Regions from separate parts of the Herbaspirillum sp. NPDC087042 genome, predicted to be linked through region 2. Evidence: predicted binding sites of a transcription regulator. Region 2 holds the regulator's gene; the other holds the start of a gene.
The links. Region 2 encodes sigma-54, which starts transcription at its own class of promoters, with help from an activator protein. Its sites were predicted from a motif close to TGGCANGNAANCTGCTTT; they were not measured.

Region 1: a site for sigma-54 is predicted at 1,929-1,946, ahead of ACIPHN_RS05445 (nitrate- and nitrite sensing domain-containing protein). Genes of this name have one in related genera too.

The regions. Positions count from the first base shown of each region.
Region 1 covers NZ_JBIUZW010000002.1:266,032-269,442, forward strand. The annotation lists gene ACIPHN_RS05440 (2-hydroxycarboxylate transporter family protein) at 1-661, shown strand, start outside; gene ACIPHN_RS05445 (nitrate- and nitrite sensing domain-containing protein) at 666-1,895, opposite strand; gene ACIPHN_RS05450 (HD-GYP domain-containing protein) at 2,012-2,905, opposite strand; gene ACIPHN_RS05455 (tetratricopeptide repeat protein) at 3,176-3,411, shown strand, end outside.
Region 2 covers NZ_JBIUZW010000010.1:175,872-179,282, reverse strand. The annotation lists gene lptA (lipopolysaccharide transport periplasmic protein LptA) at 1-364, shown strand, start outside; gene lptB (LPS export ABC transporter ATP-binding protein) at 364-1,104, shown strand; gene ACIPHN_RS15335 (RNA polymerase factor sigma-54) at 1,167-2,657, shown strand; gene hpf (ribosome hibernation-promoting factor, HPF/YfiA family) at 2,812-3,174, shown strand; gene grxD (Grx4 family monothiol glutaredoxin) at 3,386-3,411, shown strand, end outside.

The DNA of each region.
Region 1 (3,411 bases), on a different contig from region 2:
GGTGGCGATCCTCTCCAGCGGCATCCTGAAATGGCTGGGCGAGAAGCGTCCCGGCATCAGCGGCAATGGGGTGCTGGTGCGCAGTGGCGACGACCAGACGCTGCTGCACAACGAGCACATCGATGCGCCGCTGAACCTGAGCCTGATGGGCGCGGGGCTGCTGATCAGTTGCGCCTTCTTTATCCTGGGTTCGCTGCTCTCGCTCTATACCGGCATCCCCGGCCCCATCCTGATGATCGTCGCAGCGGCCCTGCTCAAGGTCAGCCGGGTAGTGCCACCGTCCATGGAACTGGGCGCCTACCAGATGTACAAGTTCGTCTCCTCCAACCTGACCTTCGCGATCCTGGTCGGCCTGGGCGCGCTGTTCGTCTCGTGGAAGGACCTGGCGCATTCGTTTTCGCTGGCCTATGTGGCCATCTGCGCCAGTGCCGTGGTGGCGCTGGTGCTCTCGGGCTACCTGGTGGGCAAATGGCTCAACATGTATCCGGTGGAGTCGGCCATCGTCACGGCTTGCCACAGCGGCCTGGGTGGCACCGGCGATGTGGCGATCCTGTCGGCCGCCAATCGCATGGGACTGATGCCCTTCGCGCAGATCTCCACCCGCATCGGTGGGGCGCTGATGGTGGTGCTAGCGACGCTGCTGCTGAAGTGGTTCCATTAGGAAATTAGGCGTCGGGCAGGATCTCGGTCAGCGACAGGATGGCCTGCGCCACCTCGGCGATGCGCCGGTTCTGGTTCATGGCGTGCTTGCGCAGGAGGCGGTAGGCGCTTTCTTCGTTCAAGCCCTGCTTCATCATCAGCACGCCCTTGGCGCGTTCGATGAGCTTGCGTTCTTCCAGGCTCTCGCGCACGGTGGCCAGCTCCTGGGTCAGGTTCTGCAGCCGCTCGGACTGGGTGCGCAGGATATCGACGATGGAGTGCGCCAGGTGCGGGCCGACACCGGCGTCCAGCCCGGGCGCGAAGGATTCCAGCGAGGCCAGCGGATCGACGGGTTCCTGCTGGCCCGGCAGCAGCGCCTGGTCGTCCAGCCCCTTTTGCAGTTCCACGATCTTGTCCCGGCACTGGGTCTGTACATAGCCGGCCAGGTGGATCTCGACCTGGTGCAGGCCGTCCATGCGCAGGGAGCAGCAGCGGTACCAGTCCTCGGCCAGTTCCGCATCCAGCGGGCGTTCGTGGCTGGTCAGCAGCTTGCGGCGCAGGCGTTCCAGTTCGGCCAGCGGCAGCGTGGCCTGCATGGCAGTCCATTCGTTGCGGAAACCTTCGGCGAAGGACTCGAAGCGGCGCAGCGCCTGCTCCTGCATCTCGATCTGGTATTCGATGGTCTGTTCCTGCTCGCGCGTGATCTTGCCCGAGGCAAAGGCCGCTGCGCCGGCGGCGCGCTCGCGGCCGGCGAATTCCTTGCCCTGCATCAGGTTGAACAGCGCCACCAGCAGGCGCGAGATCTGCGGATCGACGGCCACGTCGGCGGCCTCGAAGACCAGCGCCAGCAAGGCGCCGACCAGGGTCTTGAAACGTTCGTAGCTCTGGGCGGCGGTGATGGTCAGGGCCGAGATGTCGGCGCGCAACTGTGGCAGTCCGGCCAGCGCATGCAGGGAAAAGGCAATGCGGGTGTAGAGGCGGGCGCCGTTGCTCAAGGCATTGTCGTGTTCGGTCGATTGCAGCCAGGCATTGAATTCCTGCTGGGCCGCTTCGCTGGCGGCTACCCGTTCCTGGCGCTGGGCGGCGTCGCGCTCGCCGCGCGAGCCCAGGTAGATGTTGGAGACGCCGCGTTCCTGCTGCAGGCAGTGGATCAGCTTGCCCACGGTCAGCACCAGCTCGCAGGTGCGCGCCAGGCGTTGTAGTTCTTCCACCTCGCAGCGGCGGGCGGTGATCAGGTAGTTGAGGACGTTGTTCATGGTCGGGGCTGCAAAGAGGGATCTGCCGGAGGGCAAGCAAGAGTCATGCTAACGGGAAATGCACAATGCGTGATTTTCTCGTGAAACCCGCTCGCCGGGAAGCCGGCATGGACCCCTTATGCCAGCACCGCCACGCTTTCACCCACCAGCCGTCCGATCAGATCGGTATCGGGCGTGGCCGCCAGCGCGCGGGCGGCATTCTGGCGACCGGTGGCCAGCAGCGTGTCACCGGTGATGGTGTACTCGCTATGGCAGGCCGGGCAGTAGAGTGCATCGCCGTCGCGGGCCTGGCGCGGTCGCACCACGATGGGGCCGCACATGGTGCAGCATTGCAGCGGGATGCCCTGGTCGCTGTGGCCGACGATATGCGCCAGCGCCGGGTTGTCGGCCAGGCCGATGAAGCGCCGACCCAGTTCGGCGTCGAACTGGCGACCGAGTTCTTCTTCGATGATCTCCATGGCGCGGGCGATGGGCATGCCGTTGCGGTAGGGGCGGCTGCTGGTCATGGCATCGAAGGCGTCGCAGATGCCGACGATGCGGGCCACCAGCGGGATCTCGTGGCCGCGCCGGCCATACGGGTAGCCGCGCCCGTCCGGTGTCTCGTGGTGCAGCAGGATGGCATCTTCGGCCAGGGCGGCCAGCGGATGGCCGGCCAACATGCGCTGGCCGATTTCCGGATGGGTCTTGATGACGGCGTACTCGGCCTCATCGAGCCGGCCCTTCTTGCCCAGTACCGCGTCGGGAATGCCGATCTTGCCCAGGTCGTGCAGGAAGGCGCCGATGGCAATGCGCGCGACCGTGGCGGCATCCAGCCCGGCGGCCTCGGCCAGCAGCCGCGACAGACGTGCCACGCGCCACAGGTGCCCACCGGTATAGGGATCGCGCGCCTCGACCGCCCAGGCCAGCAGATACAGGCTGAACAACAGTTGTTCATCGGGGGAAGACGCAGCGTTCCGCGAGGTGGCCGGGGAGCGGCGGGTGGCGCGCTGCCACAGGGAAAGCAGGTTCATGCGGGCTCCGGATCAACAGTGAATGGGTCGTGGACATGGGCGACCTGCCTGAGGACACGTCGCCCTAGCCATTCGCTGGGGCCGCCGGTCCGGTTACAGTCCGCGTAAAAAATATTGTTCGACATTTTCCCTCAATCCCTGTAACCCTGACAGCCTGACCGGCGAATTTGGGGGGCAGACGGACGCAGTGTTGCGACCGTCGCATCCATGCCGGGCAATCCCGGTGACGCAATCGCACCGTGGCCTGTCGGTCACGCGGAGGGGACAACGATGTCGCACGCAGGGGAATTGACGGAATTCATGGCACAGACCTTCGAGGAGGCCTTCAGGCTGCATGCCGCCGGTCAACTGGCCGAGGCCGAGCAGGAATATCGCGTCCTGCTGGAGCTCGATGCCGACCATGCGGCGGCGCTGCATTACCTGGGCATCCTGATGCACCAGGATGGCCGCCACGACGAGGCGCTGGCCAGCCTGCAGCAGGCGGCAGTGCTGGCGCCGCAACAGGC
Region 2 (3,411 bases):
GAAGCGCGATGGCGGCCCCGACCTGTGGATCGAAGGCCAGGCCGAGCGCATCGAGTACTCCGAGCAGACCGAGATTTCCAAGCTGTTCCAGCGCGCCCACATCCAGCGCATGGATGGCAAGCGCGTCACCGACGAGGTCAATGGCGAGTTCATCTCTTATGACAGCCGCGCCGAGTTCTACTCGGTCAACAACACCGTCAGCGGCGAAAGCAAGCCGGGCGCCGGCCGCATCACGGCCGTGATCCAGCCCAAGAGTCCGCCGCCGGCCGGTGCTGCGCCTGCTCCCGCCCCTGCTTCCGTCCCGGGTCAGCCGGCCGCGCCGCAACGCAAGCCCCAGGCCGCGCAACCCGGAAAGGACCAGTAATGACGAGCTCGCTGGTAGTCCGCGGACTGAAGAAAAGCTATGGCGCCCGCCAGGTCGTGCGCGATGTCTCCATGGAAGTGCGCAGCGGCGAAGTGGTCGGCCTGCTCGGCCCCAACGGCGCCGGCAAGACCACCTCCTTCTACATGATCGTGGGCCTGGTGCCGTCCGATGGCGGCGAGATCGACCTGGATGGCTCGCCCATCTCGCGCCTGGCCATCCACAAGCGCGCCACGCTGGGCCTGTCCTACCTGCCGCAGGAAGCCTCGGTGTTCCGCAAGCTGACGGTGGAAGACAATATCCGCGCCGTGCTGGAACTGCGCAAGGAAGACGGCAAGTCACTCTCGCGCGACGAAATCGAGAACCGCCTCAACAACCTGCTGCACGAACTGCAGATCGAGAAGCTGCGCGAAAGCCAGGCCCTGTCGCTGTCAGGCGGTGAGCGCCGGCGCGTCGAGATCGCCCGCGCCCTGGCCACCGATCCGCGCTTCGTGCTGCTGGATGAACCCTTTGCCGGTATCGACCCGATCGCGGTGATCGAGATCCAGCGCATCGTGCGCTTCCTCAAGGAACGCGGCATCGGCGTGCTCATCACCGACCACAACGTGCGCGAAACCCTGGGCATCTGCGACCGCGCCTACATCATCAACCAGGGCACGGTCCTGGCCAGCGGCAATCCGGATGAGATCATCGCCAACGAATCGGTCCGACGCGTCTACCTGGGAGAGCACTTCCGCATGTAAGACCTGCGTGCGGAGATGCTAGGCATAGAAAACAGCGGGCCACGCCGCCACACGAAAAACAGATGAAACAATCGCTCCAGTTACGAACTTCGCAGCACCTCGCATTGACGCCGCAATTGCAGCAGTCGATCAGACTGCTGCAATTGTCGACGCTGGAACTGCACCAGGAGCTGGAACAGATCCTCTCCGACAATCCGCTGCTGGAACGCCTCGACGATGCGCTGGACAATTCGGTGCGCCTGCTGGCCGATGGTGCCGTCAGTGCCACGCCCTCTTCGGGTGTGGCCGAAGGCAACAGCGAAGGCAGCGGCGACGCGGCCCCCGCCAGCGCCGATGGCGAATCCAGCTTCGAATACCAGGACAACGCCCCCGAGGGCGGTGTCAGCGGCGAGTCCGACTGGAGCTTCGACGACGTTGCCCGCAACGGCAAATCGTCTGACGACGAAGATGCCCGTCCGCAACTGGAAGCCCACGAAATCACCCTGCGCGAACACCTGCTGGACCAGATCCGCGTGACCGCCCGCACCCTGCGCGACCGCGCACTGCTGGAACTGCTCACCGACGCGCTCGACGACAGCGGCTATCTGGAAGAACCGCTGGAAGATATCCTGGCGCGCCTGCCCGAAGAGCTGGGCATCGACCTGGAAGAGCTGGGCATTGCGCTGAAATTGCTGCAGAGCCTGGACCCGGCCGGTGTCGGCGCGCGCAGTGCCGGCGAATGCCTGGCCTTGCAGATCCGGCGCCTGCCCAAGGTGCCGTTCGTGACCCGCAAGCTGGCGCTGAGGATCGTTGAGGATTACCTGCCGCTGTTCGCCCAGCGCGACTTCAACAAGATCAAGAAAGCCCTCGATTGCGACGACGAGGACCTGCGCGAAGCCCAGGCGGTGATCCGCCAGTGCCGCCCCCATCCGGGTGCGGAATTCGCGCGCGATTCCTCCGACTACGTGGTGCCGGATGTGATTGTCAAACAGACAAAGACCGGCTGGCAGGTCATGCTCAACCATGAGGTCATGCCCAAGCTGCGCGTCAATGCCATGTATGCGAGTGCGCTGAAGCAGGCCAAGGGCGAGGGATCGCTGTCTTCCCAGCTGCAGGAGGCGAAGTGGCTCATCAAGAATATGCGCCAGCGCTTCGATACAATTTTGCGAGTTGCACAGGCTATTGTCGAACGTCAAAGAAACTTCTTTTCACATGGGGCAGTCGCCATGCGCCCCCTTGTGCTGCGTGAAATTGCTGATACACTGGGTCTACACGAGAGCACAATCTCTCGCGTGACAACTCAGAAATACATGCTCACGCCGCACGGCATGTTTGAGTTGAAGTACTTCTTCGGTAGCCACGTCGCGACTGAAACCGGAGGCGAAGCCTCCTCCACCGCGATACGGGCACTGATCAAACAGTTGATAGGAGCCGAAAACCCGCAGACCCCATTATCCGATAGCAAGATTGCGGATATGCTGGCAGAACAAGGCATGGTGGTCGCGCGACGTACAGTCGCCAAATACCGCGAAGTGTTGAAGATTCCGCCGGTCAATCTCCGCAAGTCCCTCTGAGTGTTTCGCATTTTTTTCTCAGTTTCTCTGCAGTAGCCGTTGCTGTGTTCTGGCAAGCATCCGATGCCAACCGACACGTCAGACGTGCCTTTGGCAGCGCAGCAGTAGCGATGGATTGCTCGAACCTCCAGTGACTTCACGATAGGAGTGTTGTATGAATCTGACCATCAGTGGACACCACCTCGAACTGACCCCCGCCCTGCGGGAATACGTGCAAAGCAAGCTGGCACGCATCAAGCGCCATTTCGACAACGTGATCGACGTCAGCGTGATCCTGAGCGTAGATAAACTCACAGAAAAGGAAAAGCGCCAAAAAGCGGAAATCAACGTCCACATCAAGGGGAAGGATCTACATGCGGAAAGCATCGCACACGACCTCTATGCTGCTATCGATGCCCTGATCGACAAGCTCGATCGCCAGGTCATCAAGCACAAGGACCGGCTGCAGGAGCATCACTCCGCCGCCAAACGCCTGCCGGACGAAGCTGCCGGCGACATGATGGCTGGCGCGGCATGATGCCCTGACAGTTTCATCACCTGACATGAGCAAAGGGCGCGCAAGCGCCCTTTTGCATTTGGGCAAGCTGCGTCATTGCTTGCATATCATATAAATAGTTTCCCGATTGAAATAAACTGTTGTGTGCGAGATCAATCCGGGTGTGGCGGTTCCAACGCGAGCGCCGGCTTTTCCCTATAATGTCGGCAATCCCATTTTCAAAGGCATAGCCATGAGCGACGTCCAATCCTGGATCAA